DNA from 3 places in the Paenibacillus sp. P13VS genome. Region 2 is predicted to be linked to each of the others. Evidence: riboswitches for the same ligand, from Rfam matches in the RefSeq annotation. Region 2 holds a riboswitch; each other region holds the start of a gene.
What was found. Region 2 has a riboswitch for thiamine pyrophosphate ahead of thiC (phosphomethylpyrimidine synthase ThiC). Riboswitches for the same ligand answer to the same signal wherever they lie in the genome.
Positions count from the first base shown of each region.

Region 1: it holds a riboswitch for thiamine pyrophosphate, as region 2 does, so the genes downstream of both, GUA98_RS09290 (thiamine phosphate synthase) here and thiC (phosphomethylpyrimidine synthase ThiC) in region 2, are expected to answer to the same signal.
Region 3: it holds a riboswitch for thiamine pyrophosphate, as region 2 does, so the genes downstream of both, GUA98_RS13170 (ABC transporter ATP-binding protein) here and thiC (phosphomethylpyrimidine synthase ThiC) in region 2, are expected to answer to the same signal.

Region 1 covers NZ_WYEV01000003.1:1,002,626-1,012,851, forward strand. Annotated here, with positions in the region: gene GUA98_RS09265 (response regulator transcription factor) at 84-776, opposite strand; gene GUA98_RS09270 (ThiF family adenylyltransferase) at 936-1,985, opposite strand; gene GUA98_RS09275 (thiazole synthase) at 1,982-2,749, opposite strand; gene thiS (sulfur carrier protein ThiS) at 2,753-2,956, opposite strand; gene thiO (glycine oxidase ThiO) at 2,953-4,185, opposite strand; gene GUA98_RS09290 (thiamine phosphate synthase) at 4,215-4,841, opposite strand; TPP riboswitch at 5,076-5,185, opposite strand; gene GUA98_RS09295 (ABC-F family ATP-binding cassette domain-containing protein) at 5,295-6,845, opposite strand; gene GUA98_RS09300 (hypothetical protein) at 6,984-7,979, opposite strand; gene GUA98_RS09305 (hypothetical protein) at 7,966-8,517, opposite strand; gene GUA98_RS09310 (hypothetical protein) at 8,514-8,912, opposite strand; gene GUA98_RS09315 (ABC transporter permease) at 8,929-9,414, opposite strand; gene GUA98_RS09320 (hypothetical protein) at 9,479-10,226, opposite strand, start outside.
Region 2 covers NZ_WYEV01000015.1:49,916-60,141, reverse strand. Annotated here, with positions in the region: gene GUA98_RS26000 (hypothetical protein) at 191-400, opposite strand; gene GUA98_RS25995 (VanZ family protein) at 414-965, opposite strand; gene GUA98_RS25990 (D-alanyl-D-alanine carboxypeptidase family protein) at 994-1,857, opposite strand; gene GUA98_RS25985 (sensor histidine kinase) at 1,957-3,045, opposite strand; gene GUA98_RS25980 (response regulator transcription factor) at 3,038-3,733, opposite strand; gene GUA98_RS25975 (helix-turn-helix transcriptional regulator) at 3,817-4,767, shown strand; gene GUA98_RS25970 (zinc ribbon domain-containing protein) at 4,841-5,614, shown strand; gene GUA98_RS25965 (hypothetical protein) at 6,122-6,289, shown strand; gene GUA98_RS25960 (hypothetical protein) at 6,470-7,159, shown strand; gene thiC (phosphomethylpyrimidine synthase ThiC) at 7,244-9,049, opposite strand; TPP riboswitch at 9,404-9,517, opposite strand; gene GUA98_RS25950 (IclR family transcriptional regulator) at 9,641-10,226, opposite strand, start outside.
Region 3 covers NZ_WYEV01000004.1:764,176-774,401, forward strand. Annotated here, with positions in the region: gene GUA98_RS13165 (radical SAM/SPASM domain-containing protein) at 101-976, opposite strand; TPP riboswitch at 1,179-1,281, shown strand; gene GUA98_RS13170 (ABC transporter ATP-binding protein) at 1,451-2,212, shown strand; gene GUA98_RS13175 (ABC transporter permease) at 2,199-3,011, shown strand; gene GUA98_RS13180 (ABC transporter substrate-binding protein) at 3,105-4,172, shown strand; gene thiM (hydroxyethylthiazole kinase) at 4,220-5,032, shown strand; gene thiD (bifunctional hydroxymethylpyrimidine kinase/phosphomethylpyrimidine kinase) at 5,029-5,841, shown strand; gene thiE (thiamine phosphate synthase) at 5,841-6,506, shown strand; gene GUA98_RS13200 (MerR family transcriptional regulator) at 6,703-7,446, shown strand; gene GUA98_RS13205 (hypothetical protein) at 7,645-8,127, opposite strand; gene GUA98_RS13210 (ferritin-like domain-containing protein) at 8,321-8,776, shown strand; gene GUA98_RS13215 (deoxynucleoside kinase) at 8,841-9,497, opposite strand; gene GUA98_RS13220 (deoxynucleoside kinase) at 9,494-10,117, opposite strand.

The sequences.
Region 1 (10,226 bases), on a different contig from region 2:
TTTTATATTTACCCGGATTTCTGAGGATTACAAACAGGTGTATTTTGGTAACTTAACGTCATATAAATGCTCGGAGTCATTCATTAAGTTGTATGAAGCATGTAGCCAATGCCGCGTACGGTATGGATCAATTTAGTATCTCTCCCTTTATCCACCTTAACCCGCAGATGTTTAATGTATACGTCCACTACGTTGGTATCCATCGCAAAATCATACCCCCACACTTCCCTAAGAATTGCACTCCGCGTACACGCCTCATTCACGTGTCTGGCCAAAAATTCCAGCAGTTCATATTCTTTAGGTGTCAACATGAGATATTCCCCTGCACGACTTACCCTGCGTGAACGCAGATTCACTTTAAGATCATGCACGACGATGACCTCCTCATCCGTTCGGGCTGCATTCGAGAAGACACGGAGTAAATTTCGAATTCTCGCCATCACGATTTTCCACTGAAACGGTTCAACAATGACATCATTCGCGCCTTGATCAAGCCAAGCGACGATCTGTTCCGGGGTTGCCTGTGGTGTAATCACGACAATTGGTACGACGCCTTCCTTGTACTCCATTAGCCATTGCAGTTCCTCCACAATGGAATTGTCATGCTCCTCATCCACTACGCCAATAATCATGCTGCAGGTTTCCAGCCCAGCATCCTGTTCCTGATACAGTTCTTCCCACTTAATATCAAAAACGGAGTAACTTTCGGTACACAACACTTCCTTAATCGAGTTCGTTCGGTCTTCGGCACCAATAAGTAAAATGGACGTTTTCATTTCGTTTTCACCCGGCCTGTCTCATACCGCTGACAAGGTGTAACATGACCAATTTGCTAATCATTTTCACCTGAAGTACAGCAACCTTTGTTTGTTTAGCATGCCGTAAAACGAAAAAGTCCATTCCCCTATAGGGAACAGACTCGAGAAATTAATCATTTAGCCAAAGTATCGATGTACGAGTGTACGAGCTTCTGCAGTATCTTTTGTACCATGAACCAAAACACGTCCATCCTGAAAAATAACCAATCGATGCACCCCTGTCTTAAAAGAGATCAGGAACGGATTGACTTCAACTGGTCCTTCATCAAGCCTTCTCAGACGCTCAGCCGTATCTTGAAGATTCAGCTTCATGGAGCGAGAAGGACGAATCTGTACCGTATCCCTACCGCATAACACATCGGTTTTCTCCAGATTGGCAGCGGAAAGGTAAGGATAAGAAGCGGTATTTCCGCAGGAAGGGCAATCTGCTTTTTTGGCCCCATCCACATTTATGGATATGTACTCATTCCGCCATACATCAAACGACAACAGCTTACGCCGCAGCGCACCTTCATTACCGCTAAGAAGCTTCATCGCTTCCGCTGTCTGGTTCGCCGTTACCATCTGCACAGCCTGGGGTATAATCCCCGATGTATCGCAAGTATCTCCACCGAGCGGTACCTCGCCAAGTAAACAGTTCAGACAAGGGGTATCCCCAGGCAGGAATGTATAGGTGATACCATAACTCCCCACACACCCCCCATAAATCCAGGGAATGCGGTATTTCTGGGACATGTCATTAAGCAGCAGCCTTGTATCAAAATTATCCGTGGCATCCATGATGAGATCTGCATTTTGAATGAGATCCTCCAGCTCGTCTGCACGGACATCCATCACCTTGCCTTCAATGACAACCGAGGAGTTGATATCACGCAGGCGTTTTTGGGCTGCCATCGCTTTTGGCATTCGCTGAGCTGCATCCTGCTCAACATAGAGCTGCTGTCGCTGCAGGTTGCTCCATTCCACATAGTCCCGGTCCGCAATGGTAATGTGTCCAATACCTGATCTGGCGAGCGTCTCTGCAATGCCGGTTCCCAGTGCACCGGCCCCCACGATAACAACCCTGCTGTTGTTTAGTCTTCGCTGACCTTCTTTGCCAAGCGGAGCGTATCGTTCCTGTCTCGAATATCGATCACTTTGCTCCGTTGAATTTGTTTCTTCTATCATGTATGAACCATTCCTTCCGCCGGACTGCTGGCTGCTGCATAACGCTTAACGGGTATCATACCTGCTTCATAAGCAAGTCTTCCCGCTTCAACTCCCATTCGCATTGCTTTTGCCATTTTAACCGGGTTTCCCGAACCGGACACCGCCGTATTCAGCAGCACACCATCCGCCCCAAGCTCCATGGCATAAGCAGCATCTTTGGGGGACCGCAATCCCGCATCCACAATTACAGGAACTACCGCTTGCTCGATTATGATTTCCAGGTTGTACGGGTTGATAATGCCTCTCCCAGCTCCGATCGGTGAAGCACCTGGCATGACTGCATGAACCCCAAGCTGCTGCAGCCGTTTGGCTAAAATCACATCATCCGAGATATAAGGCAGTACGATGAAGCCTTTTCCCAGCAAGATCTCGCAGGCCTTGTACGTTTCGATCGGATCTGGCAGCAGCGTGACTCCATCTCCGATCACTTCTACTTTTATCATATCACAAAGTCCTGAGGCACGGGCAAGTTCAGCGATTCGGACGGCCTCTTCTGCAGTGGAAGCACCTGCGGTATTAGGAAGTAACGTGAATCGCTTCAAATCAAGTGTATCAAGGAAGTGGCGTTTATCCCGATCTTCCAAGTTCAGGCGTCGAACAGCAAAAGTCAGCACTTCGGTTCCTGACGCTTCTACCGCTTGACTCTGTATATCCAAATCCTCAAATTTGCCCGTACCCAACAACAATCTGGAAAGAAATGAATGATGTCCTATCTTCAGCATGTTTTAACCGCCTCCCACAAAATGTACGATCTCAATTCGGTCTCCGTCTCTTAAAACAGTCGATGCATGGTGCTCCCTCATCAGAATTTGGCGATTTAACTCAACCACCACAGTTTTCACCTGCAAATTAAAAGATTGCAGCAGCTGATCCACATGATTCAAATCTTCATCAATGTTCATGCTCTGCCCGTTTACGATGATGTTCACTGCATAATCTCCTTTCTGCTCAAACGCTCCGGACTCAATTCATCAATGCCAAGTTCCTCCGAAGAATGGCCAGCAATCAAATCAGCCATCAGACTGCCGGTTATTGCGCTCAGTAAGATGCCATTTCTGTAATGTCCAAATGCGGCATATAGCCCAGGTATGCTTTTATAAGCTCCCAGATAAGGCAAACCGTCAGGAGTCGCTGGTCGAACCCCTGCCCAAGCACGGATAAACTGGGCTTGCTGAATTCCAGGGACCCAGCCAGCTGCGGATGTAAGCAGCTTTTGAATACCTTCAACAGTTACATCCCGATCCGAGTGTCCTGGTAGACTGGTTGCTCCGATCCAAACTTCTCCGTTTGCTTTGGGGACAATGTATACATTATCTGCATAAACCGTCTTGTCAGGTCTGTAATCTGCATCATGTTTCGCATATTGAATTGCTGCAATTTCACCTTTCACTGGAAGAGTGGGCAGGTGAAGACCCACCTGCTTCAATATCTCTCCACCTTGTAATCCAGCTGAGACAACAACATGCTTACACGTTAATCTTCCAATCGACGTTTCCACAGCCTGGATTCCGCTCGAATCGGCAGATAGACTTACATTCTGTACACCTTCGATTACTTTGGCGCCCATTGTTTGAGCTGCGCCCGCATAGGCATGTGCCAAATTGACAGGAAGAAGTTCACTTTCTGAAGCTCTATACAGAGCCCCGAAAGTTTCCTTGCTTATCCACGGGGCTTCACGTTGAAGATTGGAATGATCCCACCACATTTGCTCTGTAAGCAAATCTGTACTTCTTCTGTTATCGCAATACTTTTTCATCTCGTCTTCATTTCGAAATGGTGTAATGAATCCATTCTGCTGCAGGCCAATTTCAATGCCGCTTAGTCGTTGAAGCTGTTCTCTTTGCTGATGCAGTCGTTTTCTACTTTCATATGCTAGCTTTGACATCAGAGTAGTATGAAACGTCTCGCTGTCTGCAGCTAACATGCCCGCTGCGGCAGAAGATGTCTCACCTGCAATACGTGCACGCTCGATTAAAATCACTTCTTTACCTCGTGAAGCTAGCTCATACGCGATGGCACAACCTATAATGCCGCCTCCCACAACAATCGTTTCGGCATGAAGCTTGCCACGAAGTTCTCCACGTAATTGGGCCGTAAAAGCTGCTGCATTTCGGTAAAGTCTGCCACTTCGTCTTCGCCCTCTGGCTTCTCCGCTCATTCATTCACCCCCGCGTTCCGTCTTATTTTCTACCGTTCAATAGCCTGCCTCAAGGCTGCTGCTGCGCGTTGCGGATTATCACTGGTCCAGATAGATGATATTACTGCCGCACCACTTGCTCCGGCTGCACGTACAGCAGATATGTTTGCCGGTCCAATACCGCCAATGGCAATTACGGGAACGGAAACAGCTGAGCATATTTCAGACAGTGCAGATAGCCCTCTCGGCTTGCTCCCAGGTTTACTGCTGGAGGAAAATACATGACCATAAAAGAGGTAATCTGCTCCCCGTTCTTCAGCTACTCTAGCTTCGTGAAGAGAGTGAACAGAAATGCCGAGACGAAGTCGATCGCTTTTGTTCAGGCTGCTGCCTTGGATAGTCGCCAAATTGGACTGGCCCCAATGAACCCTCTGAAATGCTACATGTTTCTCCAACTCATTCAACTCACATAGACCATTGATCACGATCCTATCAGCTGGAATTCCTGCGTACAGTAAACTGTACGCCCATTGGATTTTTTGTTCATTGGTTAAATGTTTCTCCCGGATGTGAATATAGTCAAGCAAGGGCCATAAATTCGTTGCAATCTTTACAAAACGTTTTTCATCCCCTATGCCCGGCGAAACAGCATGCAGCTCAAACGATAATGAATTCACAAGTTTCCTAGAGATATCCGTTTGGTTTCACCTTCCCTGCCGTCACAATATGTAAGCACAAAAAAGCCACTCCCGTAGGGAGTGGCCGCGATAACATGTCAAGTTAGTTAAATGAGCTTTACATGCCAGTTGTCAGGTATACAAGCTATTAAACCATATACGAGACACCTTCATGTTCCACTTCTGAGCATTCACATTCGCTTCAAAATCGAATATTAATTTGCCCATATCATTAACTAAAACGCGCCACTTCCCTACGCTGGTATAATCCAGATCAGGTGCAAAGGGTCCGGAATCGCATTATTCCATCTCAGCCGCAACGAGCGGCCCCCCTAGTGATCGTATGAAGTTGTAGCCTATGTTACCATAGACACCTTTTTTTGTCACCGTTGATTTTTCAAACTCTTGTCGATGAATATTTTGATTCTAGAGCACTTCATTGCTGCGGAACAATTAGTTTTTCTCAGACCAGGCTTCGACGTCCCATGTTTTGGTGACCCAATCCTGATAAAATTCAGGTTCATGCGAAACGAGCAGTACTGTACCTTTAAACTCTTGCAGAGCTCGTTTTAGTTCCGCTTTTGCTGTTACATCCAGGTGGTTTGTTGGTTCATCAAACAGGATCCAATTGCTTTCACGCATCAGAAGCTTGCACAAGCGCACTTTCGCTTGTTCTCCCCCGCTAAGCGCACTCAGCGGACGAGTGATGTGCTCGTTTTTCAAACCGCAGCGTGCCAAATGTCCTCGTACTTCATTCTGTGTCAGATGGGAGAATTCGTTCCACACATCTTCAATCGGTGTAATATTGCCAGCACGGACTTCCTGTTCAAAATAAGCCGTCTCCAGATAATCCCCCAGAAACGTTTTACCGCTAATCGGAGGTATTTTCCCCAAGATGGTTTTAAGCAGCGTCGACTTACCTACACCATTACATCCAACAATGGCTATCTTCTCACCACGTTCGATTGTCATTGTCATTTTAGGCAGCAAAGGGTAGGAATAACCAATCTCAAAATCAATTCCCTCGAATACTGTTTTGCTGCTGGCACGGGCATCTTTGAATTTAAATGTCGGTTTTGCCGCTTCATCCGGGCGATCGATTCGTTCAATCTTGCCCAGCTGCTTCTCGCGGCTTTTGGCACGTCCGGATGTGGAGGCTCTTGCCTTGTTACGCTGAATGAAATCTTCCTGTTTCTTAATATATTCCTGCTGTTTCTCATAAGCATCGATATGTTGAGCTTTTTGCATATCGGCCATTTCGAGAAACTTATTGTAGTTGGCAGCATAACGCGTCAATTTAGCAAATTCCAGATGGTAAATGACGTTAACGACTTCATTCATGAACTCCGTATCATGCGAAATCAGGATGAATGCATAAGGATAATCTTTTAAATATCGTGTTAACCATTCGATGTGCTCTACGTCCAGGTAGTTGGTTGGCTCGTCCAGCAAAAGAGCCGTCGGTTTCTCGAGCAGCAACTTGGCGAGCAATACTTTCGTCCGTTGTCCCCCGCTTAGTGCAGCGACGTCACGATCAAGCCCAATAGCGGATAATCCGAGGCCATTTGCCATTTCTTCCACTTTTACATCAATCAAATAAAAATCGCCCTGCTCAAGCTGCTCCTGGATTTCACCCATTTCTTCCAGCAATTTTTCAAGCTGGTCTGGATCTGCATCAGCCATCTGGTCTGTAATGGCCATCATTTCCTTTTCCAGCTCAAGCAGGGGAAGGAAGGCATCTTTTAAAACGTCACGGATTGTTTTGCCAGGAGTCAGCTTGGTATGCTGGTCCAAATATCCGTACCGGACCTTTGGTGTCCACTCTACTTTCCCGCTGTCTTTCAGCAATTTTCCGGTCAAAATGTTCATTAAAGTGGACTTTCCTACACCATTAGCTCCAACCAGGCCTACACGCTCTCCTGCAAGTAAACGAAAAGATACATTTTTAAATAACGTGCGGTCACCAAAATTGTGACTGACGTTTTCCACTGACAATAAACTCATGAGATGAGGTTGCTCCTATCTATTTAACATTACTTTTTATTCGGTATAGTTGATACCGGTCAAGTTCTGAACTGAAACCCTATTTTAGCACAGGACCTGCCTTTTCTGAAAGCAATGTAGTAGGCGCAGCAGCCTTACTTAGTGAACAACCTTGTTAATGTAGCAATTCCCCTCAAAATACCCCGCCGCCGCGGCCTGCTTCGCATCGGTAAAAACTTCTTCAGCTCGGAAGTTATTCTTACAAGTTGCTGGATAATAATACTTTATGCCGGTAGAAGGTTCTAGCCCTCCAATGACTGCAGTTCTTTTAACCAACCTTCCACCACCGATGGCATAGGTGTTTACCTTCTGGCTCCCTACAGGCAAGCCCTGAATAAAGGCCATGATCCCCGTATCATTAATCGTATTGTACCAATCCTCCTGGGAAATAAGAGGCAGGGTAAACGTATAGGATATCCCGTTTCTTCTTGCAAACTCATTATGCCGATTAATGACTTCGGCGAGATTCTCCTGCACGCTCATGACGATGCGAGTTTGTCTGACCTGCTCAAACGAATCTGAATTTTTAAGCAATGGAATTCCACTAGTCGAAGCAAGTTCTCTTTGAAAACCTTCAATCCATTTACCCTGAACGGCATCATAGGCATATACATAACCGTCAAGTGTAAAATTAATGCTGCTTCCGTCTGAATCTGAATATGTATAGGGCATTTTAGGACTCCATACCTGGTGGTACGAATCATTAGTCTCACCAGTCAACTCCGCTTCCTTTGCTAAGATATAATAACCATCGTAATCCAGTACAACTATGGCCGGTATGTAATCAAACAGTGCTTGAATCGCCTTTGGATCATCATGTATGCCCATATTCAAGGCCATCGTCTGACTGAATGTCTGAAGTGCCAGTTCCTTATCGGCCTTTACGAATTTGGTGGAATCATAACCTGCCTCACTGTTTTGCTTCTCATTCTGGTGCATTACGTTTCCCGCGTCCAATACAGCTGTTTGGAGGGCCGATCTATATCTTTGATTAAGAAGCTGAGCTTCATCCGCATCATGAGTATTCTGAGAAACCAACCAAAAAAAGGGTAGAAATATTAGAACAAACACAATGGACAAATCAGTAATCTTCATTGAGAACCATGCCTCCATAAGTGGTAAACACTGCTGCCGCAGGAGCCGTACCATTCAGCCACTCGCGAATCAGCATGGCTGATGTCCGATTGGTATTTTTGAGTGTAACCGTGAAGAAGTCACCCATGGTCAGAGTGTATCTACGAAGCGGATCATCGGCTGCATACGTGCCCGAGACAGGGAACAATTTTTCTAAGATTTGAGCTGAGTAATATGCATCCTGTACCGTCTCATACGTTCCTGTAAATGTATCTTGATCCATCGGATCCGTGTAGTGAGGAACATATTTTTTGTGCAGATGCTCCATGGTAATCTCGTAAACATTGCCTGTTCGCGCCAGCTGTTCTTCAAATTCGGCATACATCCCAGGAGAGATATAACCTTTCGTTCTGACCGAATCCACAAAACGGGTAACCGTCTGATATGTGACCATTCGCGCTATATCGTCTTGTCGATCTGCTGTTTCCGCAGTCGGATATACATATAGCAGAAGTACTGCCAGCATAACTGCTAGCAGCTTGGATACAGCATTTATCAATTGATACTGGCCTCCCTCCAAAATGCAATTCGAAGCAATTCCCCGCTATCATCTCTCATAAACTCCGGTTTATAGGAAGCGGACAGGTAAACAGGTATAATCGCACTTCGATTGATAAGCGGGTCTATCGTATACGTTTTCCCGTCAACCTGCACTTCGACCGCTGTACCCGTCATTTGTCTAACCGTATGTAACACCTCAGCTCCACTGTAACGAATTGGTTTGCTTATTCTTAATGTTGTATTTATTCTTCCTTCCATGTCTTCATTCGTGTGTACGCTGGAACTCAAAGCACTGGCCAATACGCTAACACTTTGCTGTCCATACAGACAGGCTGTTACAAACAGGACAATGGCGGTACAAAACAACATGAGTTGCTGTGTATTCTGGGACAATGGAAACCAACTCCTGTCAGGATTGCTGGAAGATTAGTCCTCTGACCACATTTGATTTGTCTTTTACGATTACAGCCTTGAACTTTCCACTTGGGTTAACGTATTGATTGTCCTTTTCACTCATCGTCTGATTAATACTGCCCACTTTGTTATCTGGAGCAATGACTGAACCGTAATCGGCATTATTAACATCCTGAGAAATGTTCAACTCATTGCCATACCACTGACCACCCTTGTTTTTTCCTGTAATGACCTGGATACCAAATTGATCCTTGTCCGCATACTTACGCAGTGCGTTAGTAACCTGGGAGCCACTGATCGTTGTCCCGTCATACACCGTAAATGCTGCCTGAGATAATTCTGTCTGAATATCCGCAAAATTGTTTTGCGCTGTTTTGGTCGCCTCCTGAGCAGAAATAAACAGAAGTACCACAATCGTAATAAGAGCAATCGTCAAAAAGATCCCTGCGGCTACCTTTAAAGCACTTGAAGCATTGTTCATGTTAAATCCTCCTATGTTTTGATCAATAAATGTATATCAGCCTGAACGGGTTCAACCTGAACCGCTACAGTTTCTGAATTTGTTCATAATAAATGTTCATTTGCAGGAAGCTCATACCAACAAGCGGGATCACCAGATAGAGAAAAATAAGGGCATACATAGGTGCAAAGCCAATCATTCTGCCCCATGAGGCTTTTACATCGATCATTCTGGTATACTCCTGCTTCCGTTGATCAAAATAAAAAGCCATCATGCTGTCCAGATCATCAAACGCTTCCCGGATCGAAATTTTACCCAGCGCAAGCTGCAGTTTGTCTACCAAACGCTGAAACTCAGGCAATCCTGCATCCTCTTTCAGCTGCTCAAGTGCATTTTCGGGTCCATGTTCAAAATGCAGCAGACATTTTTGCAGTGGTCGTTTGAAAATGACGGCAAAGCGATTAAGCCATTCCAAAATCTCTTCAACGGACATCCGGTCCATCTCACGCAAAATGGAGATCACCGTCTGATATTGGTAAATTTCATGCTTCATGTCCATGCTTCGCATTTTACGCTGGAACATCATTAGCCATATGGGCATGTAATATCCGGCTGCGCCGATAATGATGGCAATCAGCAGCTCCCACCAGTGCAAGTACTGCTTGTTGTATATTTCGAGCTTTTGAATGATGCGCAGACTCGTTTCAGTTTGTTTATCAGAGTCTAATGGGATGGAGGAAACCTGTTGTAACATGTTAAACACGTCATCATAACTAGTTCCACGTTTCATGCCTAACCGCTCCATTACCTCTCGGTCCAAAGCTGTTTTTTCG
Region 2 (10,226 bases):
TATTCTGTGGTCCTACTCTACCGCAATAGGGAACCCATTCGCAAACCCCTCTCAAGACTTGTGTTAACCAATACCGGTACGACGACAGAAAAAGACAGAAAAAAGCTTCCCACCACAGTATTAGAACGTGATGAGAAGCTTTATGTGATGCATATAAGAATGCTTTATTTACTTAAGGTCATTTATCTTCCTAGTGTCCAATATGGTGTGAAGCCTCATCCAACAGCTGTATTGTCCCCATGATCAGGAACAGACATGACATAATGATCAGTGAGCCTCCGACCCACCTCGACATGATCACTCGTTCCGCGATCTGACTGCTCGAGTCATCTGTTACACTTCGTGGGTACACAAGAAACATCAAACCTGTGATCAATATTACGGCTGCTATTATGATCAATGGATCTCCCTCCTTATACAGGACTCTCCTTAGGATTATACTCCTTCTTCACCGTACGTGATTCTCCTCCAATCAACAACCGTTTCATGCCGAGAGCCATGGTAAACAGAATATATCCAATCACCCCGCCTAATGTATTCAACATCAGATCGTCCACATCGAATATGCCCATGCCAGTGAGCAGCTGTGTTACTTCATAGCCTAAACTTAGAAGCAGAGATGACAGAAATACGTTAGCCCCTGACAGCAGCTTGTTGCCCATCAGCATCGGGATAAACACCCCCAGTGGAATGAAAGCCATCACATTGCCCACCAGATGAATTGCAGTGCCTGGACGATGCAGTGACAGGCTGTTCCAATCTCTTGAGATTTCCTGAAAAGGCGTCAGGTTGACGGTTCGTGTATGAATCAGATCCGGTTGATGAAGGAAAGTCATAAGCTGGACCCGGACAACTTCGAAGTCGACCGGCCCCCCTTTGAAGAGTATAAGCTTGGTTAGCAGATATAAATAGATGATTAACGCGGCAATCCAAAGGATTTTATGTTTGATTTTTCTCTGCCTCACGCTGAAGAACCTCCTTTGTGCAGCCCTGTTACTCCTTTACTGTGACAATGACTCCATCCTTGTTATCTCCCGATATGTCATAACGGCCATGCTCAGGTATGTAAACGGTCGTATCCCCGTCCGCCCGGTAATAGCGGATATGATACTTCTCACCTTCCACTTCAACCATAATGTTATCTTTCTCTTTTAGCAAATCCAGATACTCTTCCAGCACCAGGTTATTCTTATACATGACAGCACTATGCGGAAGTCCGACATATCGAAAGTGCCAGGGTTCATATTGAATCCCCGTGAGACTCACCTTGTCCTTCGGATAACGGAGGATAAATCCATATTTCCAGGCATTCTTCTCGAGCCAGGCACCCTCTGGCGCTTCATCCATGGTCGCCAGCGTGGAGCCGATATCCATGGATAATCCAAGATTATGCTCACTGTGTCCTGCCGGAAGCGCGTAGTCTGATCCCTTTTCCTGATAAAGTTCATTCTGCTTGGCAAAGTCTCGATATCCGCTGCTGATGAGAAAATAACGCACTCCCTCTTCACCCGCCGCTTCAATCATCTTTTGAAAAGCTTGGGCTACCTCTCTCGAAAGCAATATGTTTTGATCCAACAATCCGTATCCACGGACCAGATCGTCCTGCTGTGCCACATTTATAATATCGGTTTTGATGCCTTCTTGATGAACCGGATAGGTTGAATTAACAAGCAGCAAGTTGCCCTTATGTACTTGATCCTGAATATTACCGGTGATGGATACGGTATCCCCCGTATGATTTTCATGCTTGTCCTGAATTTCAATGATCATCTCATCCTTCTGCTGAAAAGATGCCGGCGATCTGGTTATCACATACCCGATCAAAATGATGCATAGCAAAAAGCCCCACTTCTTCATCCTAGCTCCTCCTTTGCCTCGTACAATCAAGGATAGAGAAAACTAGTTAAAGAAAAAGCAGGGCATTTTTAAAGTTTTTCTTAAATTTGACTGCAAACCTCATCCCATTGCTGGAAGGCGCACCTCAAATAAGGTCCGTACCACATCACTCTGGGCCGAAATGGTCCCTTCATGCTGTTCCACAATATTCCGGGCAATAAACAGGCCGAGGCCTGTCCCACCCTCCTGAGGAGTCCGTGCACGATCTCCGGTATAATACATATCGAAAATATGCGGCAAATCCTCCGGGTGAATATGCCCACCATAGTTAATAACCTGAATGACGACCTGATCAGCTTCCCGGTATCCCTTCAGGTCCACATAGATGCCATCCTTGCCATGGCGTGCAGCATTAATCAGCAGGTTCTCAAACACCCTGGCAAGCAATTCTCCGTCTCCGGAAATGGTCAAATCCGACTCGATGGTCAACCGGGTGAGCAAACGATTTTTCTCAAATACAGGATATAATTCTTCATTCATCTGTTTCAGCAGTTCGCTAAGATCAAGCCGTGTTTTCTGTATAGGCAGCATGCCATAATTCATCCGGGTAATTTCAAACAAACTATCAATCAGCTTCTCCAGCCGCTGGGATTTGGTAAAGGCAATCGATGTAAAGTGTCTGACCTGTTCCTCTGTCAGCTGATCATCCTTCATGAGCAGATCCAAATACCCGAGCACAGAAGTCAGCGGTGTTCGCAGGTCGTGTGCCAGATTAACGACGAGCTGATCCTTGCTGGTTTCAGCAAAATCCCCCCGTTCTACCGCCTCCCTAAGCTTCTCACTCGCCAAATTCACATCCTCCGCGATTGTACCTAGTTCATCCTTCGAAGAGATCTGGACTCGATGCTGGAAGTCTCCATTTGCCAAATGCCTGATCCCTGTGGAAATATCCTTGAAATAGGTCACGTAGGGCTTGGTGAACCAGAAAAAAAACAGAATGGCAAGCGGGATGAACAAAATGAGGAAGAAATAGATATCTCCAATGCTTTTCATAAAATGGCGATATTCGGCAAGCTGATCTTCTGCTCTCACACCTGAATAGTAAGCCTGCAAAAGCTTGTAAATCCCATAGGTGATCGCGCCGGAGGCCAGCATGCTCAGACCCAGCAGCATAATCATGGTTGTCCGAAAACTTCTTTGTTTAGTCATTAAATGTATACCCCACGCCCCAGATCGTTTTGATAAACTTGTTCTTGTCCAGATCCTCTCCGAGTTTTTTGCGCAGCGTTCGAATATGGACCATTACAGTATTGCCGCTCTCGTAATAGGCCTCTCCCCATACTTGTTCAAAAATGCTTTCCGCACTGAACACCTGCTTGGGGTGACTTGCGAGCAAATACAAAATGTCGAACTCCTTCGGTGTTAGTTCCACTGGTTTGCCGTAGAGTGTTACGCTATGCTGATCCGGCGCGATGACGAGTCCGCCCTTCTCCAGAATGGAACGCTGAACAGGTACAGACTGGCTGAATTGCAAGGAACGACGAAGCTGGGAGTTCACCCGGGCTACGAGCTCCATCGGATTGAACGGCTTGGTCATATAATCATCAGCGCCCATTACGAGACCCGTAATTTTGTCCATATCCGACGTTTTGGCACTCAGGAATATGATCGGTATGTGGTGCTGTTCCCGGATTTTGCGGGTGACCTCATAACCGTCCATGCCTGGCATCATAATGTCCAGGACTGCCAAATCGATCGCTTGTGTCTGAATGGCATGCAGGGCCGACTTACCATCGTAAGCCTTGACGATGTGGTATCCTTCTTTTTGCAAATGCAACGCAACCAGATCAGCGATCTCCACTTCATCGTCCGCAATCAGAATCGTAATTCGCTTCATTGCTTATCCCACTCCTATATGTGATGCTCAACAATATAACATATCTGAATCCAACATATAAATCATTGAGAGGAACCTTTTTTATGAAATTGGACCGTTTATTAGCCATCGTTGTACTACTAATCAATCGTGGCCGTGTACAGGCCAAGGATCTGGCAGACACGTTTGAAGTTTCCATCCGCACCATTTATCGAGACATTGATACCCTGGGCCAGGCAGGCATTCCTGTCGTGACGTACCAGGGCATGAGCGGTGGCATTGGCCTTGCGGAAGGTTACCGCCTGGATCGAAACGTATTGACTGACCGGGATCTGGCCTCCATCGTCACCGCACTGCGCAGCGTCTCCACATCGCATACCAATGTAGCACGGGAACTGTTGATGGAGAAACTAAGCAGCATTGTGCCAGAATCCAAAAACGATGACTTTCAGGCCGAAACCAATCGTTTCATTGTGGATTATTCGATGTGGACCCACCCGGAAGCGCTGCAAAACAAACTGCAAATCATTGAACAGGGACTGGATCAGCTGCGTTCAATCACCTTTACCTATTGCAGCGCCGAAGGAGCCCACACTCACAGAACCGTCGATCCTCATACCCTTGTTCTTAAAAAGCACTCCTGGTACCTCTATGCGTTCTGTCATGAGCGTAATGAGTTTCGCATGTTCAAGCTGGTCCGTATGCAGGATGTGACACTTGCTCATGGAAGCTTTGAACGCAAACCCATCAACCTGCAGGACAGGCCTTGGCAGCAGGAATGGGCGACTCCAGGGAACACGGTTGCCATGACGATGAGATTCCACGCCCGTGTCCGTCATATCGCCGAAGAGTGGTTTGGCATAGAGAACGTGATCCCCGACGGCCAGGGATATTATATAAGTCAAGTGGCTTTTCCGGAAGATAACTGGCTGTACGGGTTCATTCTTGGCTTTGGCGCAGATGCCGAGGTATTGGAGCCTTTTCATATACGTGACGAGATCCGCCGGATTGCAGAACAAATCGTGCAAAATTATGCTGCCCCTCCGCAAACCTGACAGACTGATGTCCAGTTCCTCTCGTTATACTTCATTTATATTCAAGCTGTATATAACGAGGAGGAATTGATAAATGAACGTCACGATATGCCATAGCTGTGGAATGCCGCTGACCACCCCTACCCAATTCGGAACGGAAGCAGATGGAAGTGCAACCCGTGAATACTGCATCTATTGCTACAAAGAAGGCATGTTCCAACAGCCCAATATTACGCTGGAAGGCATGATTGAGATGTGCGCCGCGATCCTCATCGAAGAAGGTATGGATGAGGAATCAGCGCGGGCAATGCTGCGCAATCAGCTTCCCTTTTTGAAACGATGGAGCGCATCCAATCCGAAAGGTAACAACTATACGCACTCCGTTCAACCTGTTCGATATGTTACACTTCCTGGCAAACGCCTGGCTGGCATATCAGCCAGAACGACCAACGCGATCGAGATGAGCGGCCAAGGCTGCATTCAGGATCTATGGAGCCGCTACTTCACGTCAGAACACATTCCTGCACCGGAAGCACCCCGATACGGCTGCTATACAGATTATACCGATGGTATACACGGGGAATACACCATCCTCGTAGGCCACGAGGTAGCTGCAGATGAAACGTTACCAGCTGGCATGAACTCCATCGAATTGCCACCAGCAACATACGCCGTATTCACCTCCCGCAAGGGTCCAATGGCAGAAGTTGTAGGTGAAGCATGGGGCGCCGTTTGGGGCTGGAGCCATCAGAACGAGCGAACGTTTACCGGTGATTTCGAGTTATATGATGAACGGAGTGTGGATCCTGCCCAAGTTCAGGTCGATATCTATATTGCGGTAAAACAAGCTGGGCCAACTACAGAGTAGTGAGATTTTCCATTTACATTTCCAGATTAACGTTGCAAAAGCCGTCCAGCTCGCTGGATGGCTTTTTTGGGTGCTGCTCCCTGTCTCACCTCTAAAACACGTATAAAACCACCCCCATCCGCTCACAACAACCGACTATGGTACCAAGTTAGTTAGCTTCAATGATACCTACTCTCCCAGACAATTTGTCTTATTTTCGTCACAATTGACATTCCTGAAACTGGGACTATTCACTTAACAACCGATTCGTTCCTCCCATATCAAACCTTGTATTTCAGGTCCTTTATTCCTGAATTTCCCTCAAACCGTTTACATCTCCTAAATACGGGGTAAAATCACTACAATCCAATTGGAATTACGTCATAACTTCCCGATTTCGTCTAACAAGTCACATGTACCTATATGCGCACTTGGAACGACTACCTGTTCAAATACATAGCCTATATTAAGATGAATTTAATATTTACATGCTCAACTTATATATCTAACCCAAAAGGAGGAACCAAGATGATCCGCATGCCTATTCAGCAAATGATCCCGTACCACCACCAGTATCCGCGCAACACGGCGACCACTGCTCCAAAAAAGGAGAATGAGAACACTCAAGGTCTATCCTTTCACGAAATTCTGCAGCAAAAAATGGCTCAAAAGAACGCATCTCCTTCCATGCGATAAAATGAAACCTGACTGTATTGGAGTCTGACTATAGAACCGTCCTTCTGCCATATGGCGCAGGGACGGTTATTTGCATTGGTTTAAACGCTGTACAGTTCCCTTGTATGATTCCTATAATGAACTAAATATCTGCAGCACTCACGACTCACAAAAAGAAGCATTGGCGAAGGGGATGTCATTATGATCACGATCGGCTGTTATCACGCTCACTACTCCAACATTGCACTCATTGAAGAGGTGCTCGCCCCCTATGAAGTGGAACTTGTGCATTATGTCGATCCCGGTCTGGATCGCCTTAAGCAGGATACGGACTTCTCAGAGGCTGTCATTCGAGAAAAGGTATCCCAGACACTAAAGTGGATTGCCCAGTGTCATGCAGATGCCATTCTGGTCACCTGTACCCTGTTTGCCGCTGTACTGGCGCACGAAGCACAGCAACTCTCCATCCCCGTTATCGGTATTGATGATCCATTATTGCAGAAGCTGCAGCAGGATTCGCAGGAATACATTCTTGCTTTTACCAATCCAGCAACGGTTGAAGGAACGATGGCGCGGGTGAATGAAGCACTACAGCAAGAGGAAACCGACGAACAGGCAAATGTTGAGACTGTTTCGAGAACAAAAGCCGCATTAATTCCTGGTACATTTGAATTGATCATGCGCGGCGATAAGGAAGGATATATGGAGGCAGTGACTACGGGCCTGCAGCAGCTAGCTGCACAGTCACCAGAGAAAATAGTCGTAGCTGCTCAGCTATCCATGGCTCCTGCGGCTGCCCTTGCTTCAGTAAATACGGGAAGTGAGATTTACAGCCCGCTCGCATCGCTGACATCTTATTTGGAGCAGCAATTGAATATTGGTAGGCGTTAAAGCTGTAAAAAGCCGTTCTTCTCCCAGTAGTGGAGAGAACGGCTTTTAGTTATCTTAGGCTGCTTAAATTGCGCTGTAACGAGCTTAGGATCGAGAACGGTATTCCTCAGCCTTCTCCTGCATCCCGGCCGCTACAGCCTCATTCTCGGTCAAGCCTTTGTCTGCGGCAAAGGCACGAATATCCTGCGTAATGCGCATGCTGCAAAATTTAGGTCCGCACATGGAGCAGAAATGGGCCTCCTTGGCTCCCTCAGCCGGGAGTGTCTCATCGTGGTAGGACAGCGCACGTTCCGGATCCAGGGACAGGTTGAACTGGTCCCGCCAGCGGAATTCGAAACGGGCCTTCGACAGCGCGTCATCCCGGCGCTGTGCACGTGGATGGCCTTTGGCCAGATCAGCGGCATGTGCCGCAATCTTATAGGCAATGACGCCCTCCTTTACATCATCCTTGTTTGGTAAGCCCAAATGTTCCTTGGGTGTCACATAACAGAGCATCGACGTTCCGAACCAGCCGATCATCGCCGCTCCAATGGCTGAGGTAATATGGTCATAGCCTGGTGCAATATCGGTTGTCAGGGGACCGAGTGTATAGAATGGTGCTTCCTTGCAGATCTCCATCTGAAGGTCGACATTCTCCTTAATCTTGTGCATCGGCACATGTCCTGGCCCCTCAATCATCACCTGCACATCATGCTTCCACGCAATCTGTGTCAGTTCACCGAGCGTAGCAAGTTCAGCCATCTGAGCTTCATCATTGGCATCATAGATGCTGCCCGGGCGAAGTCCATCTCCGAGAGAGAAGGCCACATCATACCTTTTCATGATTTCACAGATTTCTTCAAAATGCGTGTACAAAAAATTCTCCTGGTGATGTGCAAGGCACCATGCTGCCATAATGGACCCACCCCGAGACACAATGCCCGTCATCCGTTTGGCTGTCATCGGTATGTAACGCAGCAGCACGCCTGCATGGATTGTAAAGTAATCCACACCCTGCTCGGCCTGCTCAATGAGCGTATCCCGGTACAACTCCCAGGTGAGTGCCTCGGCTTCGCCATTCACCTTCTCCAGCGCCTGATACAGCGGCACCGTCCCGATCGGCACCGGGGAATTGCGGATGATCCATTCCCGGGTGGTATGGATATCCTTGCCCGTAGAAAGATCCATTACCGTATCGGACCCCCAGCGTACCGCCCAAGTCATTTTCTCCACTTCCTCTTCAATCGAAGAGGATACGGCAGAGTTACCGATATTGGCGTTGATCTTCACGTGGAAATGACGTCCGATCAGCATCGGTTCGCTCTCGGGATGATTAATATTCGATGGCAGAATAGCCCTGCCGCTCGCCAGCTCCTGCCGGACGAACTCCGGCTCCACGCCCTCACGGATAGCTGCAAACTCCATCTCAGGCGTAATGATGCCCTGCCTCGCATAATGCATCTGGGTGACACAGCGTCCGGATTGTGCACGCAGCGGTTTGCCGCGGAGGCCTGGATATTCTTCAGCTCCGGTTCTCTTCCCTCCAGGCTTTAGCCCGTTATCCTCCGGTTTGACGGTACGTCCCTGGTATGCCTCTACATCGTTTCGTTCCGTAATCCATCGTGCACGCAAAGCTGGCAGGCCTGCCCGAATATCAGCGTGAAATCCGGGATCCGTCATAGGGCCGCTCGTATCGTACACGCGCAGCGGCTCGTTATGCTCCACCCCTTGGGGGGTATTCGTGTCATGAAGGGCAATTTCACGCTCGGGTACGGCAATGTCCGGACGTGAGCCCTGAATGTAAACTTTGCGGCTGCCGGGAAACGGTTGGACCCGTCCAGCCGCCACTGTTCCTTTTTCCAACCCCTGCCCTGCATGTTCCTGTGCTGTTGTTCTGTTGTTTATGCTCATCGCTACCTCTTCCTCCTCGTTGGTCGTCCCATGGATGGGCCAGTTTGATTGCTCGTGCACCCGTTCCATATCATCCACGCATAGGCAAGAAAAGAACGGCCAACTTCCGAAGAAAGAACATTACAGCGGCATAGCGCAGACAGAATCTGGCGCAGGCATAAGTGGGTTATACCCAACTCCAGCTCTCCCGCAAAAGAAGACAACTCCCCTCTGCTGCGGATGATCGCTTGACGCTGTATATAAAAAAGCCGGTTCCCGAGGGAACCGGCTTATGTCCATCACCCATAACAAGCCTGATGCCAAGCTCCCACAAGTGGAGACATGCCAAAGGCTAAATTATGCAGGTGTTCGTGGTTATATCGCCGATTACTTCCCTACGCTGGTATGATCCAGATCAGGTGCAAAGGGTCCGGGATCTCATGCGATCCCGTCTCAGTCCGGACAATTCGGACTCCCCCAGTAACGTTTAACAGTTGCGGTATGTGTACCGCAGTTCCATATTCAATTCATTCCAGCCCCGCTGAGCTGTCCATTACAGACTAGCGCAAGCCAGTCGGAAATACAACCCTTTATCTTCCATTGCATGCTGGATCAGGACAACATGAGGCCCATCTGCGCGGCTGCTTCCTTCAGTACAGGTGCATATTCGTGCAAAGTTTCCTGGGACAGGCGGCTAACGGGACCCGATACGGATAGCGCAGCAGCAATATTCCCCTTACGATCCATAATGGGAACGGATACTGCAGCCGCTCCAGGCTCACGTTCTTCGTAGCTGGTCGCATATCCATTCTCCCGAATATCGCCCATCTGGGCCAGATAAACTTCCGGATCGATAAATACGGGCCATTCGGGGCCATTCATCAGTTCCTCTCGGTCTTCTTCCGTCGCAAATGCCATGAGTACCTTGCTGGAAGCCCCTACCGATAGAGGAAGACGGACACCAACCGGAGCCACCCGCCGGATGGCCTGATCACTCTGAACAGCCTGAATACGGATACGCTCACTGCCATCCCGCAGGTACAGACTGACTGTTTCTCCCAAACGATCTCTGAGCCGCTCCATCGCAGGAAGCAGCAAAATGGCAGGGTCATCACTGCGGGACATATGAGCAGACAGCTCCCAGATTCGAATACCGAGCCTGTATTTCTCAGTGGCCGCATCGCGAATGACGAAGCCC
Region 3 (10,226 bases), on a different contig from region 2:
AAAACTGCAGAATTCTAGCCGAAAAATAAAAAAGACCACGTCATCTGTTTCCAGACAACATGATCTTAAGCAAGAACAATTCATTTTCCAACTTGCTTGACTAGGCTCCGAACCGCTGACGATATCCGCACTTCCGGCATAGTTCCTCCACAGCTTCCCGCTTGGAAAAACCATAAACCAGATTGTTCGCCCGCTCGCCTTCGACAATCTCCGAGAAAGACTTCTCATGGACGTTACCGAGATTGATGACACCTTCACCATCAAGGCAGCACGGAACAACCGTGCCATCCACAAGGACGGCCGCCTGACTGCGCAGCGCATGACAGAAGCCTTTGCCATCATCCTCTGGTGCATCCAGACTTGGCCACTGGAACTCGTGGTCCTGATTGAGATAGACATTCGGTGCAATTTTGACGCCGCTGCCTGGAACCACCTTTTCCTCAATGCGGAAATCCAGGTTGAACTCGCGCTCCAGGACCTCCAGTGTTTCCCGGTTCCGATTCATCTGGGCATTCGTGAAGTTATCCTGCGTTAGATTCCAGAGCCGGAACGAGATGATAACATTGTGCTTCACAGCTTCCCTTGCAAAAGATAGAATGTTGCTGAGGTATCCCTCACGGTCCGTCGATCCCTCATGCCCGTCAAAGCTGTGCAGCGAGAAGTTCATTTGCCGCAATGCCGGTTTGCCAAGCAGCTTATGCTGGGTCTTGGGCAGCAGCGTTCCGTTCGTTGTTATGTTTACCTTGAATCCCTTCTCGTGTGCGGAATCCAGTAACACATCAATTTTGGGGTGAAGTAACGGCTCCCCTTTGACATGCAAATAAATGTGTTTGGTATGTGGCTTAATCTGATCCAATATATTGTTGAAGACTTCAGGGTCAATGAATCCTTTGGCACGCTTGGTCTGCGGACAGAAGCTGCATGCCAGGTTACATATGCTAGTAATTTCAATATATACTTTCTTGAACGTTTTCAACTCGGGGTCCCCATTCTGCTTAGGAGGGAGAACAGTCCCACCCTCATTTGTAATCCGGCCCATATGTGCCATCCCCATTATATCGGGTTAGGAAGCCAAGGTAAATCCGCGAATGGGTTTAACGTTTAACTTTTGCCTCTAAGCCCTCTTTACATCTCGCGTGAATGTGATATATGCTGTGTACACAACTGCATATCTTGAACGATTGCACTAGGGGAGCCTTGCGGCTGAGACGAATGAATGTATTCGGACCCTTTGAACCTGATCTGGATCATACCAGCGGAGGGAAGTGGAGCGGACTTTCAGTTAACGGATTTTTTTCATATTCATATGAACATGAATGTCGGTTGAACTTAACAGGCCCACTCATTTCTCCGGAAATGAGCGGGCTTTTTCGCGTTTACTTACAACAGATCGCAAACAACGTGCATTTCCGTTCAGGCAGTTTTTATTCCAAGGGGGTCAAGGAACCAGATGAGCAACGATGTACAGATTGACAACATGACCTTTACTTTTCCGGATCAGAGACATTCCCCCGTGCTCTCCAATGTATCGATGTGTGTAAAAAAGGGAGAATTCGTCTCGCTAATCGGCTCCAGCGGGTCGGGCAAGAGCACACTCTTCAAGCTGCTCGCAGGCTTGCTTGAACCGACAGACGGCACGATTGAAATTGCTGGGGTGCCGCCAGGACAGCGACTCGGGCGAGTCGCCTACATGCCGCAGAAGGATCTGCTGTTATCCTGGCGGACGGTTATGGAGAACTGCCTGCTTCCCTCGGAGCTTGCCCCGAGGAAGCAGGACAAGGTGAAGCTGCGCGCTGACATTATGGCTGGACTCAACAGATTTGGCTTATCCGGCTATGAGCATGCCTACCCGGATGAACTGTCCGGCGGCATGAAGCAGCGGGTTGCCCTGCTGCGCACATTGTTGACAGGAGGACAGCTGATGCTGCTGGACGAGCCCTTCGGCGCGCTTGATGCCATGACTAAGCGGGAGATGCATCGCTGGTTGCTTGAATTGTGGGAAAGTCTCGGCAAAACGGTGCTGTTCATCACCCATGATATCGAAGAAGCCCTGTTATTAAGTGACCGGATCGTCCTTCTCACGCCTGGCGGTCGGCAGTTGCTGGACATGAAGGTGCCTCTGCCCCGTCCGAGACATTCGGACATGGTCTACGATCCGGATCTGATACAGATGCGACAACGGTTGGAGGATCAACTACATGCGAAGCCTTAGCATCAGCAGATGGTTTGCCCGCTATGGCCTATTCGCTGCGCTTCTCCTCCTGATGCTGGCCTGCTGGGAATGCATCGTGCGATTAGGATGGGTCCCTTCTTTCATCATCCCTGCACCTACATCGATAGCGAGTTCTCTAGTTGAGCATCGGCATCTGCTCCTGGGAACCCATCTGCCTGCCACATTGATGGAGGTAGCAGTTGGCTTCGGCTTGTCCATCGTGGCCGGAAGCGCTCTGGCAGCGGGCATGCACCTCAGCCGTTCGATTGAAAAGGCGCTGTATCCCTTCATCGTAATCAGCCAGACGATTCCACTGATTGCCCTGTCTCCTGTATTCATTCTGTGGTTTGGCTACACGCTCTGGAGCAAAGTCGCTGTGGTGTTTCTGATCGCATTCTTCCCGATTGTGGTCAGCACCTATGATGGTCTCCGTCAAGGTGACCCGGAACAGCGCGAACTGCTGATGACCATGGGAGCAAGCAAGTGGGATCTGTTCCGCAAGCTTCAGGTACCTCTTGCGCTGCCCTCTTTCTTTTCGGGATTGAAGATGTCGGTGGTGTACTGTGTGGTCGGCGCAACTATTGGCGAATGGCTCGGAGGCAGCAAAGGTCTTGGTTATTTCAGCCGCAGAATGTCCAGCAGCATGAATACGGATGCGATGTTTGCCTCCATTCTGCTGTTATCCCTGCTGGGCATCGGTCTGTTCGTGCTTATTGCCTGGCTGGAGCGAGTCCTCGGATTGAAGCGGAATGCAGACCATGCACGCAGAGGAAAGTCGATGAAAAGGCAATCGCAATGAGATAACAAGTGCTGCTCCTTCCTGCTTATCTCTTTGAAACATATCAGCGATTGGAACCAAACAAAAAATGAACGAAACGAGGCCCATTTATCCATGAGAAAAAAGAAACTCATTCACATCCTGCTTCCTGCCCTCATCTGTTTATTACTGATCGTCAGCGGTTGTGGCAATACGGGTGCGAACCCATCATCATCCGATTCCGATCCCCAGGTACGGGGCACAGATTCAACAACAACCGAATCGTCGTCTGGTGACCATGATTCATTGTCCATCATGCTCGACTGGTATCCGAACGCAGTCCATTCCTTTATATACGCAGCACAGGAGAATGGATATTTCGCAGACCAAGGTCTCGATGTGGACATTCAGATGCCTGCCGATACGAATGATGCGCTCAAACTTGTAGCCGCTGGCAAAGTGGATCTGGCGCTGAGCTATCAGCCGCAAATTTTGCTAGCCCGTGGAGAAGGCATTCCCGTACGATCCATTGCCGCTGTCGTTCGGCATCCACTCGTTCATCTGCTGACGGAAACGGACGGGAAGGTGAACTCACCCAAAGATCTTGAAGGACTGACGGTAGGGTATTCCTCCGTTCCCCTATATGAAGCCATGGTGCGTACGATGATGAGTCAGGATGGCGGCGATCCGGACCGCATGAATTTGGTGGATGTCGGATTTGATCTGATCCCTTCGCTGGCCTCCGGTCAGGCCGATGCAATCATGGGTGGTTTTATCAATCATGAACAGTTGATTCTCGAGAAAGAAGGTCATCCAGTCAAGTCCATTAACCCCGTCGATTACGGCGTGCCGGATTATTACGAACTCGTTCTTACAGCAAGCGACGAGGGAATTGAGGCGAAGAAGGATCAGCTCACCCGCTTCGTCAAAGCGATCCAGGAAGGTCAGAACTATGTGACCGAGCATCCGGATGAAGCATTGAACATCCTGCTCACACACGAAAATGAGACGTCCCCACTGGATCAGGAAATTGAAACAAAGAGCCTGGACATTCTGCTTCCGCTCATGACTGAAGAAGGTATCCCGTTCGGCTGGCAGGAACCTTCCTCCTGGGATAACGTGCGGAAGTGGCTGGTACAACGTGAATTGATTCCGGATTCGGTACAGGCCGAGGATGCGTTTATCAACTTGCAGGAGAAGTAAAAAGTACAGTTGCTACAAAATAATCGCTTATCAGGAGGGAATTTCAAATGTCATATCTGGCACGCGTTCGTACTCAAAATCCACTGGTTCACAATATCACCAACCTCGTGGTTGCTCCCTTTACGGCCAACGGTCTGCTCGCACTGGGCGCCTCTCCCTTCATGGCCTACGCACATGAAGAGGTAGCCGATGTTGCTAAAATGGCCGGAGCGGTCGTGCTCAACATTGGCACACTCGATGACCAGGTTGTCCAGGCCATACGCCTCGCCGGACAATCAGCCAATGCCCATCATGTGCCAGTTGTACTTGACCCGGTGGGAGCTGGCGCTACGGCTTATCGCACGGATACGGTTCAGATGCTCGTGCGCGAGCTTCGACTTACCGTACTGCGGGGTAATGTGGCGGAAGTAGCCAATGTCATAGGCGAGAACTGGAGCATCAAGGGTGTCGATGCAGGCCAAGGCGAAGGTGACCGCACCGGGATCGCCGAGCGGGCAGCACAGAAGCTTGGCTGTGTTGTCGTTATCACTGGTCGCGAGGATGTCATTACGGATGGGCAGACCACGTTCCTGACGCAAAATGGGCATGCCCTGCTCACCCAGGTCACTGGCGCAGGATGTTTGCTTAGCTCCATCATCGGTGCCTTTGCTGCGATTGCACCGTCTGGGGAAGAATTGCTAAGCAGTGTTGTTGAAGCCCTTGCCTTCTACGGCGTTGCAGCCGAGATCGCAGCAGAGCGCACAGCCAACCTCGGGCCAGGCAGTTTCCAGATCGAGCTGTTAAACCAGCTTGCGCTGGTAACTCCGGACGTGCTTGCACAGCGGGCACAGGTGCGACAGCTTGGCGGTGATCCCCAATGAGTATGGCGCAGGCACTCACGATTGCCGGGTCGGATAATGGCGGTGGGGCCGGCATTCAGGCTGATTTGAAAACCTTTCAGGAGCTGGGCGCGTACGGCTTGTCTGTTATTACTGCGGTTACCGCACAGAATACACTAGGCGTTCAGGGAGTCTATCCGGTTCCTTTGGAAGGTATTGCCCAGCAGCTCGATTCCACAGGTGAAGATTTCCAGCCCGGAGCGGTAAAAACAGGTATGCTTTTCAGTGCACAAACCATTCGCTTGGTTTCTGAGAAATGGCGGCAATTCGGCTGGACCAATCTGGTCATTGATCCGGTCATGGTAGCGAAAGGTGGTGCCCCGTTACTCCAGCAGGAGGCGGTGCACGCCCTGATCACGGATCTGCTTCCACATGCATTAATCACAACACCGAATATTCCGGAAGCCGAACTGATCACCGGAATGACCATCCGCAATCTGGCCGATCGTGAAGAAGCCGCCAGACGAATCGTGCACATGGGCTCTGCGTATGCTCTGGTCAAAGGCGGACATGCTGAAGGTAACGGGATGATTGTTGATGTGCTCTATGACGGCACGTCCTTCCATTATTTGGAGAACGTACGCATTGTGACACGCCACACCCATGGGACCGGATGTACGTACTCTGCCGCCATCACGGCCGAACTGGCCAAGGGCTCGTCTGTGCTGGCTGCGGTAACAACCGCGCGAGCTTTCATTCAGGCAGCCATTGAGGATGAATTGGGGATTGGGGCCGGACACGGGCCAACGAATCATTTTGCGTATCAGCGCAGACAGCGGGGTGAGCAGTGATGCGCAGATGGGATGTCGAGGCGGTACGCCAAGCCATGCAGGTGTACCTGGTGATGGGCAGCGTGAATACAACGCTGGACCCTGTGGATGTGCTGCGCCAAGCGATCGCTGGCGGCATCACGCTGTTCCAGTTCCGCGAGAAGGGAACTGGCGCCCTTGTTGGCGAAGCCCGCATCACGCTGGCGATGCTGCTTCGCGAGGTGTGCAGCCAGCACGGAATTCCGTTCATCGTGAACGATGATGTGGAGCTGGCTGTGGCAGTGGAGGCCGACGGCATGCATGTCGGCCAGGACGATGCGGACGCGGCGCTGGTACGCGCCCGCATCGGAGCCGGGCGGATGCTTGGCGTATCCGCCCACTCCGTGGCTGAGGCGCGCCGGGCCGTGCAGGCGGGCGCCGACTATCTTGGCGTCGGGCCCATGTACCCGACGCGGTCCAAGGCGGATGCCCACGCTGTGCTGGGTCCCGCCGGGGTGGCGGAACTGCGCGCCGCAGGCATCGCAGTTCCGGTGGTGGGTATCGGCGGCATTACGCCCGATACCACGGCCGCCGTGATGGCGGCAGGAGCCGACGGCGTAGCCGTCATCTCCGCCATCGCGGGCGCGGCCGATGTGCGCGCAGCGGCTGCGCAGTTCGCTGCGGCGGTGCGCGGGATGCAGGCATAGCCATGCCTCCCTGCACCGCCTCCCCTCCCCACACGCTGGGGCAAGCTGCCCCTACCAGCATGACTGCCTCACCGTTTACCCAACATCATTGTTCTATGTTGTTCTGGATGCGACCTCCTGGCTCGCATCTTTTTTTGCCTGTTGACTCTCACGTTACGTGACGCTATACAATCGGTGGTGTAAGGAGGTGTTGATCATGGCCATGAAAGTCAAAGAGGTTGCCGAGCTTGCCTCGATCAGTGTGCGCACACTGCATCATTATGATGAGATCGGATTATTGACCCCGGACGAAGTCACTTCAGCTGGATATCGGCTGTACTCGGAAGCCAATCTGGAAACACTGCAGCAGATTTTATTTTTCAGAGAGCTTGATTTCTCCCTGAAAGAGATCAGAAGCATTATCACGAACCCTTCCTTTGACCGGGAAGAAGCACTGAAGATGCACCGCCGTATTTTGCTGGAAAAGCGTCAGCGACTTGATCAAATGATCGCCACCATTGATCGAAGCGTTTTGCATATGAAAGGAGAGATACACATGACAACGAAAGAACAGTTCGAAGGATTCGACTTCAGCAAAAATCCGTATGAACAGGAAGCCAGAGAACGTTGGGGAGACGAAGCTGTAGAAAAAGCAAACCAAAAACTTCAGGGCAAATCTGCCCAAGAACAGAAAGCCCTGTCCGATGAAATGAATGAAATTTATACACGGCTGGCAGCACTTCGTCACACAGACCCTGCCTCAAACGAGGCTCAAGCAGGAATCGCCGAATGGTATGCCTATCTGAACAACATGGGGAACTATTCCCCGGAGGCTTTCAAAGGACTTGGACAGATGTATGTGGATGACGAACGCTTCACGCGTAATATCGATCAATTTGGCGAAGGCTTGGCCCTGTTCATGAGGGAAGCGATGGCGGTCTTTGCTGATCGTAAGAGCTAATGCTATATGCCTTTCTCATGAAATCCGATCCTACTACAAGTATAAAAAAGGGACGTACGCGATAAGCGTTACGTCCCTTTCCCTGTATCTCAGCCGCAATGTGATGGACCCCTTCCGGCCCTTCACTCTGAGTACTTTTTAAATGATGTAACCAGTGACTACATTGCACCGTTCTGATTACTGAGGCATTGTTCCCTATTAAGCTCTTGGCGCTTGATCGGATGACGAAGCCGTCGATGCCAGGCTTGTCTTCGCCATGCGTCCAGGAATCTGCCATGCAGATACAATAGCCAGTACGATGAACAACAGATCGATCGGCTCACTGAAGTAATCGGTAATGGTTGCGAAGAACTCGCGGATGATCTCAACATCAAACGCCAGTTCCATCATTCCGATATCTCCGAACAACTGGGATGTAAAATAAACGACGGTAAGATACTTACCCAGCAAAATGCCGAGAAGTGCGAAAATAACCGCAATGATTTTATGTACCGTTGCAATCCGTTTGTTGGAGAACAACACAACCGCATACCCCGTAAGTGCCCCAATCAAGATAGCGATAAGCCCAACCTCATATTCGGTTGATGCTGCAATTGCTGCCCACACGGCTCCCCCTACAATCGCTGCAATCAACCCACCGATGATCGGCAAGCCAATTCGGATTCCTTGTTTCTCTTCCACGTGCTTTTCCCTCCTGAGTCATGCTTATGCTTATTTTCCAGAATTCACCTTTCTTATGAAACCACAAAATGTACTCTCTTTCAACCATTTTTCTACAATCTTAGTGCATGGGGTTCATTAACTTTGAAACAGGCACACCCGCCCAACATCGGCATAATCTATTTCAAAAGCCATAGAAAAGGAGCTCTCGCCCATGTATTATGTTCCATATTATCGAAATGACAGCATGCTCACTGCTCAGATTGCAAAGGCCATTAATGGAGAATCGTCAGCTATTGCCTGTTATGCCAAACTGGCTGAACTCGCACCTACAGAGGAACAAAAAGCACGTATTTTAGAGATACGTCAGGATGAGATGAAACATCTTCAAGTTTTTATGGCTATCTATGTATCCTTAACAGGCATGCAGCCCACCGTTCAAATTGCTCAGGACTGCCCATCGGAATATATTGCGGGTCTAAACTACGCTTTCAAAGACGAACAGGAAACCGTAGAATTTTACGCTGATGTATCTGATCAGGCAACAGACCCCTATATCCAAGCAGCGTTTAAGCGGGCAGCCACGGATGAACAGAGACATGCCGTCTGGTTCCTGTACTATCTGACGCAGCATAAGTCATCCCTGCCAATAAAGAACGACTCTATCTAAAAATAAATAACCCCCTCTTTGCCGTACACAGCTAAGGGGGGGCATAACGAAGCCATTCTTATTATTATCGTTTTGCTTCTTTGGACGGCTGAATGACTGCAGCAATCTGTGCCAGAATGGCATCTACTGAAGCCGGATCATGTACATCATACTGATCAATATTCAGTCGGAGTACCGGACAAGCCGTAAACTGATCAATCCATACCGAATAACGTTCATGCATATGTTCCCAATACGAGCGGTCGGTCTGAATTTCCATTTCACGTCCACGTTCCGTGATCCGGTTCAGAATGGACGGCAGGCTGCCTTCCAGATAGATCAACACATCGGGATGAGGGAAATACGGAGTCATCACCATCGCTTCAAACAAACTGCTGTACGTTTCGAAATCCGTGGCTGACATCGTGCCCTGATCCGCATGCATTTGCGCAAAAATCCCCGTATCTTCATAGATGGAGCGATCCTGCACGAACCCCCCGCCAAGCTCGAAGATCTTCTTCTGTTCCTTGAAACGCTCCGCCAGGAAATAGATTTGCAAGTGGAAGCTCCAACGCTCGAAATCGTGATAAAACTTCTCCAGATACGGATTATGATCGACCTGCTCCAGAGAGGTCTTGAAGTTCAACCGCTGCGCAAGTGCTGCCGTTAACGTGGACTTGCCCACGCCAACCGTACCTGCTACCGTAATTAATGCATTCGCCGGAATGCCATAGTTATTCATTGGATATACTCCTTTACCTGATTAACAATCTGCCTGAAATGTTCAGGATGCTCCACAAAATCCAGCTGCTCCGCATTGACTTTAATAATGGTTGGCGGGTTCGTGCTTTCCGCCAGGTAGGCCATGCCTGTTTTGTAATCCGCGATCAATTGTTCCATGTATGCCGGGTCCATATCCTGTTCAAAGGAACGTCCACGTTTGTTAATGCGATACATCAATGTATCCAGCTCGGCTTCGATGTATAACACCAGATTGGGTTTAGGCAGATCGTCGGTTAACAAGTGATAGATTTGACGGTACTTGTCCCGTTTGGTCCCTTTCAGGGTACGTTCGGCAAAGATCATATTTTTGTAGATATGATAATCCGATATGACGGGAGTATTTTGTTCAATGTAGTGCAGACCTGTGTCTTCCAATTGCTTGAACCGGTTGCATAGAAAAAACATTTCAAGCTGGAAGCTCCACTCATCAATATTTTGATAGAAGGAAGCCAGAAAGGGATTCTCTTCTACTATTTCCTTTACCAGCGGAAGGTTTAATTCCTTGGAAAGCATCGTTGCCAGCGTGGTTTTCCCTGCTCCAATCGCACCCTCCACCGCAATAAACGGGGCTGAATTCATCGTGTTCCTGCTCCTCCTCGACCTCATGCGTGTTTCCGTTTCTGTACAGACCTCACCTATTGTATCACAGCCCGTAGAGTCGAAGGCCAGTATTTTATGTAAAGTCAGT